One region of the Paenibacillus guangzhouensis genome, then DNA from elsewhere that is predicted to be linked to it. Evidence: riboswitches for the same ligand, from Rfam matches in the RefSeq annotation. Region 1 holds a riboswitch; the other holds the start of a gene.
The links. A riboswitch is a leader RNA that binds a small molecule or an ion and turns the genes downstream of it on or off. The one in region 1 is predicted to bind ZMP and ZTP.
Positions count from the first base shown of each region.

Region 2: another riboswitch for ZMP and ZTP. It lies ahead of GCU39_RS18585 (bifunctional 5,10-methylenetetrahydrofolate dehydrogenase/5,10-methenyltetrahydrofolate cyclohydrolase); the one in region 1 lies ahead of rpiB (ribose 5-phosphate isomerase B).

Region 1 covers NZ_CP045293.1:5,999,384-6,006,999, forward strand. The annotation lists gene hxlA (3-hexulose-6-phosphate synthase) at 57-689, shown strand; gene hxlB (6-phospho-3-hexuloisomerase) at 695-1,258, shown strand; gene spoIIR (stage II sporulation protein R) at 1,430-2,137, shown strand; gene GCU39_RS27040 (L-threonylcarbamoyladenylate synthase) at 2,216-3,397, shown strand; gene GCU39_RS27045 (manganese efflux pump MntP) at 3,519-4,079, shown strand; gene GCU39_RS27050 (low molecular weight protein arginine phosphatase) at 4,318-4,893, shown strand; ZMP/ZTP riboswitch at 4,946-5,027, shown strand; gene rpiB (ribose 5-phosphate isomerase B) at 5,179-5,631, shown strand; gene GCU39_RS27060 (TIGR01440 family protein) at 5,674-6,231, shown strand; gene GCU39_RS27065 (serine hydroxymethyltransferase) at 6,283-7,533, shown strand.
Region 2 covers NZ_CP045293.1:4,132,262-4,139,877, reverse strand. The annotation lists gene GCU39_RS18595 (hypothetical protein) at 1-81, shown strand, start outside; gene htpG (molecular chaperone HtpG) at 156-2,033, opposite strand; ZMP/ZTP riboswitch at 2,245-2,330, shown strand; gene GCU39_RS18585 (bifunctional 5,10-methylenetetrahydrofolate dehydrogenase/5,10-methenyltetrahydrofolate cyclohydrolase) at 2,427-3,278, shown strand; gene GCU39_RS18580 (cyclodeaminase/cyclohydrolase family protein) at 3,281-3,916, shown strand; gene GCU39_RS18575 (class I SAM-dependent methyltransferase) at 4,160-4,909, shown strand; gene GCU39_RS18570 (GNAT family N-acetyltransferase) at 4,977-5,423, shown strand; gene GCU39_RS18565 (alpha/beta fold hydrolase) at 5,429-6,157, opposite strand; gene GCU39_RS18560 (helix-turn-helix transcriptional regulator) at 6,284-7,237, shown strand; gene GCU39_RS18555 (DEAD/DEAH box helicase) at 7,279-7,616, opposite strand, start outside.

The DNA.
Region 1 (7,616 bases):
TAGAATAAACCTAGTTTCAAAAAGAAACAATCATGCCTATGGAGGGAATTGATGTTATGGAATTACAATTAGCGCTGGATCTCGTGAACATTCCGGAAGCCATCGAAGTGGTACGTGAGGTTGAAGCATTTATTGATATCGTAGAAATTGGTACACCCGTCGTCATTAACGAAGGACTTCATGCGGTCAAAGCGATGAAGGAGCAGTTCCCGAATCTGAAAGTCCTCGCGGACCTCAAGGTCATGGATGCAGGCGGCTACGAAGTGATGAAGGCATCTGAAGCTGGAGCGGACATTATTACGGTGCTTGGCGTATCCGATGACTCGACAATTAAAGGCGCTGTCGCGGAAGCGAAGAAACAGAACCGCAAAGTGATGGTCGACATGATCAATGTTAAAGAGATGGAGGCGCGTGCGCAAGAAATCGACGCGATGGGCGTTGATTATATCTGCGTACATTCCGGCTACGATCACCAAGCGGAAGGAAAGAACTCCTTCGAAGAATTGAATGCGATCAAACGCGTTGTCAAGCAAGCAAAAACAGCGATTGCAGGCGGCATCAAGCTGGACACACTTCCAGAAGTGATCCAAGCGAAACCAGACCTCGTGATCGTTGGCGGCGGGATTACAAGTCATGCAGATAAGAAATCGGTGGCTGCTGAAATGCGCCAACTGATTCAACAAGCGTAAGGCCGATGCAGACGACCATGCGTGATCAAGCGGCAGGTATTCTGGAGGAGCTCACTCGGACGGTACAAGCGGTGGATGAGGCATCCGTAAACGCCTTAATCGCGCAGATCATTCGTGCGGATCGGATTATGGTCGCAGGGGCAGGCCGGTCGGGTCTGATGATGCGCGCCTTCGCGATGCGGCTTATGCATCTTGGGTTCAACGCCTATGTCGTTGGCGAGACGGTGACGCCGGGCCTTGGGGAGAATGGGCTGCTCATCATCGGATCAGGATCGGGGGAGACGAAGAGTCTCGTCGCGATGGCAGAGAAGGCGAGAGGCATCGGCGCTTCCGTCGCGGCGATCACGATACATCTGGGATCCACCATTGGGGAGCTAGCGGATACGATCGTTCAAGTGCCGGCGGCGTCCAAGGAGAATACTTCACAGACGCGTGCGACGATTCAACCGATGGGAGCGTTGTTCGAGCAGTCGTTGCTGATCTTGTTCGACGCGATGATTCTCCAATTGATGAACATCGAAGAAATTGATAATACAGCCATGTTCGGGCGGCATGCAAACTTGGAATGACATGTTCGAGCGAGCATGACAGAAGACTCTATATCCATCATTTCTATTTGGGAAGGATGAGATAAAGAGTCTTTTCTTTTTTTCATAGAATGCTAGGTTGATAGGTTTAAGCCTCTTCGTTCTGGACATACTGAGAAATACCAAAGGATAGAGCGGGGAGGCAATCATTCCATGGCAAATCTTATTGAAATTCTTAAGAAAAAAAGCACTTATTTCATGATGATCATATTGATTCTATTTGGTTGGTTCTTACAAATGGTAGGTTCGGCGGCGGTCGTATCTGCGGCTTCAACGGAAACTGAAGGAGCGCAAGAAATTCCGAAGGAATCGATCCGTCTGCGCATTCTGGCGAATTCGGATTCGGCATTCGATCAAAAGGTGAAACGTGAGATTCGCGATAAAGTGGTCGAGCAAGTGAACACGTGGGTAGCGACGTTAGAGGATCCACAGAGTTTGAAGCAGGCGCGTGCGAAGATAAAGGAGCATCTGTCCGATCTCGAAGAATTGGTTGGCAAAGAGCTTGCAGCACGTGAGCAGGATTACGGGTACAAGGTAGAACTCGGCGTCGTACCGTTCCCAACGAAGATGTACGGGGACAAGGTCTATCCAGCCGGGAATTATGAGGCGCTGCGCATTACGCTGGGTAAAGGCGAAGGTCAGAACTGGTGGTGCGTCTTGTTCCCGCCTCTGTGCTTCATCGATGCAGGAACGGGCGAGGCGGTAGCGCAAGCTGCGGATACGGAGGGAGCGCCGCTAGTGTCGGATGGCGGATCGGCATCGACGGCTGGAGCGGATGCAGGCGGCGAGACCGAGGTGCGATTCTTCTTATGGGATTGGATCGTCCAACTATTCGATTTCATCGTAGGGCTGTTCAGCTAGAACGGCGGATTGTCAAATTGTGATATAATATAGGTTAACTTATTGGTAAGGAACTGAGCGCTCATGCAAGCTAATGAAATGATACGTAATACAACCTATTGGGAAGTTCAAAATATCGAAGCCTCCGGTGAGGCGCTGACGGAAGCGGCACGTATTCTCGCATTGGGCGGGACGGTCGCTTTTCCGACGGAGACGGTGTATGGGCTTGGCGCAGACGCGCGAAGCACCAGCGCTGTCGAACAGATTTTCGCGGCCAAAGGAAGACCTTCGGACAACCCGCTCATCGTACACATCGCGGATCCGGCCGATCTGGATTCGCTTGTTTTGCCTTACAACGAGACGGCGCGTCGATTGATGGATCGCTTCTGGCCAGGGCCGCTTACGATCGTCTTACCCGTCCGTTCCGGCGTAATCTCCCCCCGTGTTACGGCGGGGTTATCGACCGTTGGTGTGCGCATGCCGGCGCATGATGTGGCGCTCGCGCTAATCGCGCGCTCGGGCTGCCCAGTTGCGGCGCCTAGCGCGAACCGCTCGGGACGTCCAAGCCCGACGCTTGCTGCGCATGTGCGCGAAGATCTCGCGGGCCGCATCGACGGCATTGTCGATGGCGGGCCGACAGGCGTCGGCGTCGAGTCGACCGTCGTCGAGCTCGTCGGCGACCGTGTCAACGTGCTGCGCCCAGGCGGCATCACGGTGGAGGCGCTGCGCGAGGTCGCTGCCGAGGTCACGATCGACCCGGCGCTTACGCGCACGTCCGACATCGCGCCAAGCGAGGCGATCGCAGCAGCAGCAGAACCGGCCGTGGACGTGAGCCGCTGCGAAGGCGGCAGCGCCCTTGCTGTAGGCGCAGCAGAGCATGCCGCTCCCGCGGACGCCGAGGGCCATGCCCCGCGTTCGCCGGGCATGAAGTACGCGCACTATGCGCCGCGCGGCACGATGCGCATCGTCAAGGGCGATGCGCCAGAGCAGGTCTCGGCTTGGATCCAAGCCGAGCTGGATGCGGCGTCGCAGCGCGGGGAGCGCAGCGGCGTGCTCGCCTTCGACGAACATATCGCGTCTTATCGCGCGGATGTCGTCGTCTCCTGTGGCAGCCTGCATGCGCTGGAGCATGCTGCACAACGGCTCTATGCCGCATTGCGTGAATTCGATGAGCAGGGCGTCACATTCATCCTCGCCGAAGCTTGTCCAGAAGACGGCATTGGCCTTGCGGTCATGAACCGTCTCGTGAAAGCTGCAGGTCACCAGATCATCCAGTTGTAAAGGAGATTATTTTTCTTAGGTACGATGGCGTTGTTTCCCTCTCGTCCCACATTTTCATGTATCTTTCTGGCCCTGTCCGCATATGGTTGTACAAGATCATTTGGACAATGGAGGAACACGGATGGATACAGGCTTAGCGATTTGGGGCGAGCTGATTACCATACTAGTCATGGCTGTCGCGTTAGGATTTGATGCGTTTTCGCTAGGACTCGGCATTGGTATGAAAGGAATTCGCGTACGTGAGATTCTGAAGATCGGGGTCGTGGTTGCCCTCTTCCACATCATGATGCCATTAGCGGGATTGTTCATGGGGCAATATGTGGGATCGCTGCTTGGGAGTGTTGCCACGTTAGCTGCAGGCGGACTATTGCTATTGCTGGGCGGACATATGATATATAGCTCCTTGCGGGGAGATGCTGCGCAATCGATTGATTACCGAAGCGGCTGGGCGATTATTTTATTTTCGCTCTCCGTTAGTATCGATTCCTTTTCAGTTGGGGTATCCTTAGGCATGTTCCAGATTAATTTATGGCTGACGATTTTAACCTTTGGACTGTTCGGCGGAATGATGTCGATCTTGGGATTGTTGCTTGGCAGTCGAGTCAGCCACCGGCTTAGCGAATATGGCGAGGCGTTTGGCGGTGTCATTTTGTTTACATTTGGTGTACTATTTATCCTGTAAGAGGTAATTCAAAAGTCATCTTTTGATCACGAAGTGTTTGAAGTAGCGGATTCGACATCGAATCTTGCGTTCATCCTTGAAGTCCGGTATTCATTTAGGTTTGGCCTAAACTCCATTCCTCCTTCTTCGGATTCACACAACCTTCTCGGTGCTGAAAAGCCGACTTTTGAACAGCGATTATATTGAACCACTACAGAACCGAATTTAATCTAGCAAGCGAAAAGGAGTTGAGCGTGTGATGAACATCTTATTCGTATGCACCGGGAACACATGCCGGAGTCCGATGGCAGAAGCATTGCTGCGCAAGCTTGCGAAGGATGCAAACTTAGATATTGAAGTTCGTTCAGCAGGTGTTGCTGCATCGCACGGGGCGTCGATCTCGAGGAATGCCGTCGCTGCGCTGCAGGATCATCAGATCGATGCGGCAGGTGCCTCCTCTACGCCGCTTACGGGCCGTGAGGTCGATTGGGCAGACCTGATCTTGACGATGACAAGCGGACATAAGCAGCACGTTGTGCAGCAGTTTCCTGGTTCAATCGATCAGATCTATACCCTCAAAGAATATGTGGAAATGGACGAGCAAGTCATTCGAGATATGATTACGCTGGAAGAGCGTATTGCTGACTGGCAGATGAAACATGCCTTAGGAGAACCGATTCCAGATTCCGACCGCGCAGCGATTATCGCCCTTCAGCAGCGCATTCCGAACTTTGATATTCGTGATCCTTATGGCGGTTCCCTTACGGAGTACCGTCATTGTCTGACGGAGATTCATAGCGCGTTGTTGAAGCTGCTGAAGCGTACGCAAGGCTGAAAATACACCATTGATTTTCAAGTTCGTATACGATATGATGAACCTATCGAGACAGATCCGATGTAACTGGCGACGAAGTGGACATTACCACGGTGGAGCATCGGAACATACGGCCGGTCGCCTGGGCAAAAGAGCAATGACGTGAATTCGACGCGTCCTGCTCTTTTTTTCGTTTTTTCCCCAGAAATTAGGTATACTATAGTAGGTTGTTTATAAAGTCAGCCGACTTTCTGAACACATCCGAGTATGGAATATGATTACGATGGGGTAGCAGGAGGAACGACTATGAAAATCGCTATTGGCGCAGACCACGCAGGAACGCTTCTCAAAGACGGGTTAATTCAAGTTATTCGTTCATTAGGACATGATGTAGAGGATCTTGGCTGCAATTGCACAGATTCGGTTGATTATCCGGATTATGCGATTGCGGTATGCGAGCAAGTGGTGAAGGGGCAAGCGGATCGTGGCATTCTTGTCTGCGGAACAGGCATTGGCATGAGCATCGCAGCGAATAAGGTTCCAGGCATCCGTTGTGCGCTTGTGCACGATCTTTTCTCGGCAAAAGCAACGCGGGAACATAACAATACGAACGTTCTTGCGATGGGGGAACGCGTCATCGGTCCAGGCATCGCGGAGGAAATTGTTAAAGTATGGCTCGATACACCGTTTAGCGAAGGGCCTCGTCACGTGAACCGCGTGAACAAAGTTAATCAAATCGAGCAGCAGTATCGTTCCTAGTCGATCTTTTTCAGCATGAAGAAGTGGAAGGAGACGGTTACGATGAATCAACAAGAACAAGAATCCATTCAGCAGCAGGTCGAGCAGATTATACGCGAGCTTGTCGAGGTCGCATCGATTCGAGCTGGGCAGATTGTCGTGATCGGCACGAGCACCAGTGAAGTCGTTGGTCAACGGATCGGGACGGGCGGTGCAGAAGCGATAGCGGCCGAGTTGTACGCAGGGTTTGAGAAGGTGCGCAGCGAAGTCGGCTTCTATCTCGCCTTTCAATGCTGTGAGCATTTGAATCGCGCGCTGGTTGTTGAACGTGCGGCGGCAGATGCGTATCGGCTAGACGAAGTGTCTGCGGTGCCAATCGCCAAAGCCGGCGGTTCGATGGCAGCTTATGCGTATCGGCAGCTGAAGGAACCATGCCTGGTGGAGACGATCGAAGCCCATGCGGGGATCGATATCGGGGAGACGTTGATCGGCATGCATTTACGCCGCGTCGCTGTCCCTGTACGTCCATCGATCAAGCAGGTGGGGCAAGCGCGCGTCACGATGGCGCGTACGAGACCGAAGCTTATCGGCGGCGAACGAGCAGTTTATACGTGCAACTAGCACTCAATATATTGGAGCCTAGCTCCGCCTAATCATGAGGAGGAATTGGAAATGGTAGATCAATTGAGACAAGCAGACCCCGAAGTATTGAAAGCAATGGACCTTGAGCTTCAACGCCAACGCAACAACATTGAGTTGATCGCGTCGGAGAACATTGTAAGCGAAGCGGTTATGGAAGCCATGGGTACAGTTCTTACGAATAAGTATGCAGAAGGCTACCCAGGCAAGCGCTACTATGGCGGCTGCGAGCATGTTGATATCGTAGAAGATATTGCTAGAAACCGTGCCAAAGAATTGTTCGGTGCCGAGCATGCCAACGTACAACCTCACTCCGGTGCACAAGCGAACATGGCGGTATACCTTGCAGCATTGCAACCTGGCGATACGGTTCTTGGTATGAACCTGGCACATGGCGGTCACTTAACGCATGGCAGCCCAGTGAATGCATCTGGATTGCTCTACAATTTCGTTGCTTACGGTGTATCGGAAGAAGACTTCCGCATCGATTATGAAGATCTGCGCAAAGCAGCGTTCAAGCATAAACCTCGCATGATCGTTGCAGGTGCTAGTGCTTACCCGCGCATCATTGATTTCGAGAAAATCGCAGCGATCGCAAATGATGTAGGCGCGTTGTTCTTCGTCGATATGGCGCACATCGCAGGTCTTGTTGCAGCTGGTTTGCACCCAAGCCCAGTGCCGCATGCACACTTCGTTACGACAACAACGCACAAAACATTGCGCGGACCTCGCGGCGGTATGATTTTATGCCGCAAAGCTTGGGCACAAGCGATCGATAAAGCAGTATTCCCAGGTACACAAGGTGGACCACTCATGCACGTCATCGCTTCGAAAGCCGTTGCGCTTGGTGAAGCCTTACAGCCATCCTTCAAGACCTATGCACAAAACGTCATCAACAATGCGCAAGCTCTTGCTGCAGGGTTGATCGAAGAAGGCTTGAACTTGGTATCCGGCGGAACCGATAACCACTTAATGCTGATCGATACACGTAACTTGAACATCACAGGGAAAGATGCTGAGCACGTGCTCGATTCCGTCAACATTACGGTGAATAAAAATGCGATTCCATTCGATCCAACGAGCCCATTTGTAACAAGCGGCATCCGGATCGGTACACCTGCGGCAACATCCCGTGGTATGGATGAAGCAGCGATGAAGACGATCGCGAAAGTCATCGCCATGACACTCAAAAATCCGAAGGATGAGGCAGTACTTGAGAAAGCGCGCGGCATGGTGCGTGATCTGACTGCGCAATTCCCGCTTTACCCGACCTTGAAATATTAATCTTAAAAAGCAGATCGACAACCGACTCCTTACTAAGGGGTCGGTTTTTTTGGCATTATCGAAGAAGTCGCTTGTTTTTGTGT
Region 2 (7,616 bases), 1.9 Mb from region 1:
GCCATCCAAGGCATTGACACTTCGGAAGCGATAGCGATACAAGCAGGGGAGAAGACTTACTATAAAGCGGTCGCGAAATGAAACGATAAGTCAGCGTAGATATAGAAAAGGCAGCTCCCATCATGGTGGGAACTGCCTTTTGTGTTACTTGGTTCTTAGACCATGACCTTACAAATATCGTTCGTGAAGGCAACCGGATCTTGGATCGGCAAGCCTTCAATAAGTAGGGCTTGATGGTACAAGAGATTTACGTACAAGTTCAGCTTCTCTTGGTCAGATGCGTGAGCATCTTTGAGCGACTGGAACACCTCATGGTTGACGTTGATTTCGAGTACTTTGTCGGCCTTCACATCTTGGCTGTTCGGCATCGCGCTTAAGATTTTCTCCATCTCAATCGTTAGCTCGCCTTCCGTGGAAAGGCAGACCGGATGGCTCTTTAAGCGTTTGGAAGCTTTAACGTTCTTCACTTTGCCGGCCAAAATTGTCTTCATCTGATCGAACAGCGCTTGGTTCTCTTGCTCTTCCGCTTCCGCAGCCTTGTCATTCGCGTCTGCTTCGATGCCAAGATCGCCGCTGGACACGGATTTGAATTCCTTCTCTTTGTAGTTCATGATCATCTTGATCGCGAACTCGTCGATATCATCGGTCAGGTACAAGATTTCGTAGCCTTTGTCCGCGACAAGCTCCGTCTGAGGAAGCTTCTCGATCCGCTCAACCGAATCGCCTGCTGCATAGTAAATGTACTTCTGCTCTTCCGGCATGCGCGAAATGTATTCATCGAGCGTCACCATCTTCTTCTGGGTGGAAGAGTAGAACATCAGCAAGTCTTGCAGCGTTTCTTTGTTCATGCCGTAGTCGCTATATACGCCGTACTTGAGCTGTCTTCCGAAGGCTTTGAAGAATTGCTCATATTTCTCGCGCTCATCCTTAAGAAGACTTGCTAGAGCGCTCTTAATTTTGTTCTTAATATTTTTGGCGATCAAGCTCAGCTGACGATCATGCTGCAGCATCTCGCGGGAAATGTTGAGGGAGAGATCCTCCGAATCAACCAGTCCTTTGACGAAGCTGAAGTAGTCTGGCAGCAGGTCTGCGCATTTATTCATGATTAACACGCCGTTCGAGTAGAGCTCAAGACCTTTCTCATATTCCTTCGTGTAATAATCAAATGGCGTATTCTCAGGAATGTAGAGAATCGCGTTGTACACGACCGCGCCGTCTGCGCTGATATGCAAGTGCTTCAGCGGTTTGTCGAAGCCGTAACGCTTCTCATTGTAGAAGTTCTCGTAATCTTCGGCTGTCAGTTCGTTCTTATTTTTGCGCCAGATTGGCACCATGCTGTTCACGGTCTGCTCTTCTTGATAGTCTTCCAGTTCTTCGCTGCCTTCAACCGGACGCTTCCCATGCACATCCATCTTAATCGGATAACGGATGAAATCGGAATATTTCTTGATGATCGATTTGAGGCGGTATTCCTCCAAATATTCATCATAGGAATCTTCTTCGGTATTCGGCTTGATATGGAGCACGATTTCTGTACCTACAGTCGCTTTCTCGGACGGCTCAATCGTGTAGCCGTCTGCACCCGACGATGCCCAGACATACGCTTCGTCGCTGCCGAAGGCTCTGCTGTATACTCTCACTTCGTCTGCGACCATGAAGGCCGAATAGAAGCCGACGCCGAATTGGCCGATAATGTTGTGGCCGTCTTTCGCTTCGTTCTCCTTCTTGAAAGCGAGCGAGCCGCTCTTCGCGATGACGCCGAGATTGTTCTCAAGGTCTTCCTTCGTCATCCCAATCCCTGTATCGGTGATCGTTAATGTACGAGCCTCTTTGTTCGCCGTCACTTTAATGAAGTAGTTGTCTTTATCGAAGACAAGGCTATCGTTGCTTAGCGCCATATAGTACATTTTATCGATCGCATCACTCGCGTTCGAGATAAGCTCGCGCAGGAAAATTTCACGCTGCGTATAGATGGAATTAATCATCATTTCAAGTAATCGTTTGGATTCGGCTTGGAATTGCTTCTTCGTCATGAATAAATCTCCTCTCAAGGTTAAAGGTCAGATATGTGTCGCTGCTCTAATTATGTCATACGTCTACACTGTGATTAGCACTCTGAATCATTGAGTGCTAATTCTTATTTTTATATACCATATTCCAAAATTGGGTGTCAATAGCGCAGGGCACGTCGGAGCAGACAATTCGTGGGTGCATCTTCTGGCCATCTCTGCTACAATACATACAAAAGCGGGATGTGACTGGCGAAATTGAGTGGAATGAACCACGAGGAAGCCTCCCGATCTAACGATCCGTTCGCCTGGGGAAAAGTATTTGCAGAAGAATCGCGACATGCGAGTCTGCTGTGAATGCTTTTTTTTGTTTTCATACGACAATGTATGAATTATCTCAAGAAGGAGGTTGTCGATGTGACAACAATCATGAAGGCGAAGGAAGCGGCGGATCTCGTGTATGAGAACGTGAAGCTGCAGGTGGATGGGTGGAAGGACGAGGGATATGAGCCTCGCCTGGCTGTCATCTTAGTGGAAGGAGACCCGGCATCCGCCTATTATGCGCAGTCCAAACAGAAGATTGCACAGCGGCTTGGGATTACCTACGATCTCTATACGTATCCGGTGGAGGTGCGCGAAGAGGAGATCATACAGCAGGTTGCGCGACTGAATGAGGATGCCGGCGTGCACGGCATTATGCTGGAGTTACCGCTACCGAAGCATCTATCTGCGTCAACCATCGTGAATGCGATCGCTCCTTGGAAAGACATCGATGGGGTCACCCCGAGCAATCAGCGGGCGACCATTACAGGAGAAGCGGGACTCTATCCGGCGACACCTCAGGCATGCATCCAGCTCCTGAAGCATTACGGTTATACGCTGGAAGGGAAAAACGTGACCTTGATCGGCCGTGGACAGACGGTAGGGCTCCCATTATTCCATCTGCTTCAGCATGAACAAGCGACGGTGACGGTCTGCCATTCGAGAACAAAGGATCTCGCGATGCATCTAGGCCATGCAGACATTGCGATTGCTGCCGTAGGACGTGCGCATATGATTCAGCCGAATATGGTGCATGAGCGCCTCGTGATGGTCGACGCTGGCATTAATGAGACGGTGGACGGCAAAATTGTTGGAGATATATCGCCGGAGGTAGCTACACAGGTGCAAGCCATATCTCCTGTACCAGGTGGGGTTGGGACGCTCACGACAGCGATTCTCTATCAGAATCTGACGAAGGCGATTCGCCTACAGAAGGGGGTACAGTAATCATGCGTACGAATCTATGGGATCAATCGATTCGGACTTTTGTCGAGCAAGCCGGGAGCGCTCGTCCGACACCAGGGGGAGGCAGTGTGGCTGCGCTTGTCGCGGCCTTGGGCGCTTCGATGACATCGATGGTCGGCAATCTGTCGTTAGGCGAGAAATATGCAGCCTATCAAGAGCAAATGCTAGAGGCATTAGACCGGATGAACAAACTCACGGCAATTTATGAGCAACTGCTCGCGCAGGATATTGATTGCTTCGAGCAGTATATGGCGGCGCTGAAACTGCCGCGGAACACGGAAGAGGAGCGGGCAGCGCGTACTGCGGCGATGGAACAAGCGACAATTCAGGCGATCGATGTCCCGCTTCGTCTGATCGAGGCGTGTCTTGCAGGAATACGCCATGCGAAAGGGATCGTTGATTGCTGCAACCCATATGTGCTATCGGATCTTGGTATTAGTGCGATTTTGCTTGAGGCTGCTGCATCGTCGGCGCTGCTAACGGCACAGATCAATCTGGTGTCGCTGAAGGATGCGTCGTTAAAACAGCAGTATCATGATTCCATCGCGCGATTGATGACGGATATCGATCGGCTGAAGCAGGAGACGATGGGAACGGTACGAACCCGTATGGGCGTGTAACGACCGCTGCGTTCTTGAAAATACCGGAGAAATCCGAGTATACTTGAAGTATTCTTCCAAATTGAGGTGAACGGAACATGGCATTCCAAATGATGCGAGGTAGATAGTCTCCGGGCTGGGTAACACGCGTGCCAGCTATCAAGGGGGTCGTATGCCCTTTTGCGTAACGGAGAATATCTATGAGATCACTTGGCAGGCTTTTTTCGTTTGACGATGAATCATTTTGGAAGGTGGAATAAAACAATGAATGAACGCGAATATCGACAATTTTACGATCAGGTGGGTGCATTGAACGGCTGGGATTTCAGCAGCATGCAGATGGTATCGGAAGGGGACTCATGTGACCTCTACCTAGAGGTAACGAAGGTCTGCCGGAAGACGGATCTCCTCTTGGATATTGGAACCGGCGGGGGAGAAGCGCTACTATCGATGGCTGATACGGTACAGCTGGCGATTGGCATCGATTGCTCATCCGGCATGATGGAAACCGCGACGCGAAATCTGAGACGGGCGGGAGCAACCAATGTGTGCTTCTACCAAATGGATGCAGAGCGACTCGTTTTCCCAGATGGCATGTTCAATATCGTCTCTTGCAGACACTCGGCTTTTGACACACATGAAGTTGCTAGAGTCCTTGCGGATGATGGCTACTTCTTCACACAGCAGGTCAGCGAGCATGACAAATGGAATGTGAAGCAGGCGTTCGGAAGAGGTCAAGCCTGGGGAATCGCACAGGGCACCTTGCTGCGCCAATCTGTGCAAGCTTTAGAGGGAGCAGGCATGAAGGATATTCAAGTCTATGAATATGATACGGACGAATATTATGCATCCGTTCAGGATCTCCTATTCCTGCTCATGCATACGCCGATCATTCCGAACTTCGGACAGGATGAGCGAGACCATGCGCTGTTGAAGCAGTTCGTCGAGGCGAATCAATGCGATCGCGGGATTCGGACGAATGCCGCCCGCTTCATGATTGTCGCACGTAAATAATCATTTCCACGATCCTCGTTATCCGGTTGGTAACGAGGATTTTTATACATTGTAAAGGAGATAAGCGATGAATATCCGACAAGCTGTAGTAGAAGATTGCCAACATATCAGTCACCTTGCATATCGCTCCAAAGCGTATTGGGGCTATTCCGAAGACTTCCTGGCAAAATGTAAAGACGACCTGACGGTTACCGCGCCATATTTGGAACAATATATCGTGTATGTCTTGGAGCAGCATGATGAGATTGTTGCGTTCTATAGCTTCTCTGTGCAAGAGAAGAAGCTGGATGCGCTATTTGTTGACCCAGCCTATATCGGTCAAGGATGCGGCCAGCGGTTATGGGCCGATCTACTAAGCCGCGTGAAGGCGATGAATGTGACGGCGTTTACGATAGACAGCGATCCTTATGCCGAAGCCTTCTATATCAAAATGGGAGCGAAACGAATCGGGGAGATCGCCTCTACCGTATTCCCCGATCGGAAGCTTCCTTTGATGCATGTCGATGTACGATAGCCCGATTAGATGGCTTCTCTTAGAAATTGGACTAGGACGTAACGCAAACCTTGCGGATTGCTTAGCATTGGAAGATGGCCGCAGTCTATCGTCCGGACATGCTCTGGCTGCAGATTGGCGATCATCTTCTGCTGCATGGAGGAACCGAACTCTTTATCCTTGCTTAATTGTACATATAGTTTCGGCACAGGCGGCGGTATAACGTCGATCGGATCGGTATAGACCCGGATGGATTCGGGTGCGAAGTTCTCAATTACCTGGGTTGTTTGTTCTTCCGACAGATCATGGCATAACCCGCTGCGAATGACTGACACTGGCGGCTTGGTGCCGAGCTTGCGTATGATGAGCGACATCAGGATACGCTTCGGAAACGGCAGCACCGAGAGGAAGGATCCGCCTTTCCGCGGGATGGCAGCACCAACTGCAACGAAACCAGCTAGACGATCAGGTAAGGCATTTGCAACCTCAAGCGCAGGAATGCCGCCGAGCGAATGTGCCACGAGGACAATCTTCCGAACGCTCCACGCATCGATCTGCTGCCGAATATGGCGGACATAGTCGGCCAGCGCGAGATCTTTGCGCAAGTCTTCGGACACATCCCGCATTGGAAAATCGATGAACAAGGATGGATATTCGAAATCTGCCGCGACCTCTTGCCAAATGCTTCGATTTAAACCCGCACCATGTATAAATACGACGCCAACCTGTTCTTGTTTTTGCTCCAATGGTTTCATTTGTCATTCGCTCCTTATCGTCAACGTGGACGGATTTGATAGCCCCATCATAATGCATAAATAAGACAAATCTTGTCTTATTATCATGGTATACTGAAAAAAATCCATAAAAGGGGTGGGCCCTCTTTGTTGAAATCGCAACGGCTGATTCAGTTAATTATGATGATCAATGCGAAGAAATCTTTTACCGTTCAGGAACTGGCTGATGAATTCGGGTTATCGACACGTACGATCACACGCGATTTACAGGAGCTGAGTGAGCTTGGGGTCCCGATCTACTCCGTTCAGGGCCGAGGGGGAGGGTATCGATTGCTGCAGGAGCGAATGCTGCCCGCGATCTCTTTCTCGGAGCATGAAGCGGTTGCGATGTTCATTGCATGTCAATCTCTGCAGCGCTTGGGGGCGCTGCCATTCGAAGCAGAGGCTGAATCGGCGCTGCATAAGTTCTATCATTATCTTCCTTCGGATGTGAGGGAGCAGGTGGACCGCATGAAGGGGAAGGTGGCGGTCTGGAGTCCGAAGCGCAGCAACATGTCTTCCGCGTATCTGCGTACGCTGCTGCAGGCGGTCATGCAGCAGTCCGTCGTGACAATCGAATACCGTCATATGAAAGGTGTCGAGTCTCGAGATATTCAACCGATCGGTCTCTACGCGAGCCAAGGCTATTGGTATTGTCCTGCGTTTTGCTTCCGGTATGCGCAGGTTAGATTGTTCAGAGCGGACCGGATCGTGAGCGCCGCGTTGAACGCATCGATCCCTTACCGGGAAGAGGTAGGGCGGTGGGATCTGTGGAGCACGCCGGAACAAGAACATAAAGCGTACGTCACAATGACCGTCGCGTTGACGGATAGAGGCGCGCATGAGCTGGAATCCGATGAGTATTTCGGTGCCGCGATCGTACAGCATGCGGATGGGAGTCGCAGCACTTCGATCCAAGTGCCCACCGAGAATCTGGCATTCTATGTTGACTGGATCTGGCGGCTTGGGGAGCATGCGCGCATCGTGGAGCCGCAGGAAGCGGTGAAGTACGTTCGGGACAAAATGGATGCGATACGAGCGCAATACGATGGATATGAATAAGGAGCACCTCATAATACAGTGAGGTGCTCCTTACGTTTGTTCTATACGGTTCGTTGCCCGGCATGCTGCTTGCCGCGTCTAGCTTGCGAATGTGGCCGAGGTTTAGCGGACTGTGCATGGGTAGCAGGTCGCGGTGCTTTCCCAGCCTGCCCTGCTTGTGGGGTAGGAGTTGGCACAAAGCTTCCGATCGGATAAGGATGCTCCTTCACCTCAGGGATTTGCTTCTTAATTAACTTCTCAATATCCTTCAAGTATGGAAATTCCTCTTCTTCGCAGAAGGAAATGGCGATCCCGCTCATGCCTGCCCGTCCTGTGCGTCCGATCCGGTGAACATAGGTCTCAGGAATATTCGGCAGATCGATGTTAATGACATGAGAGA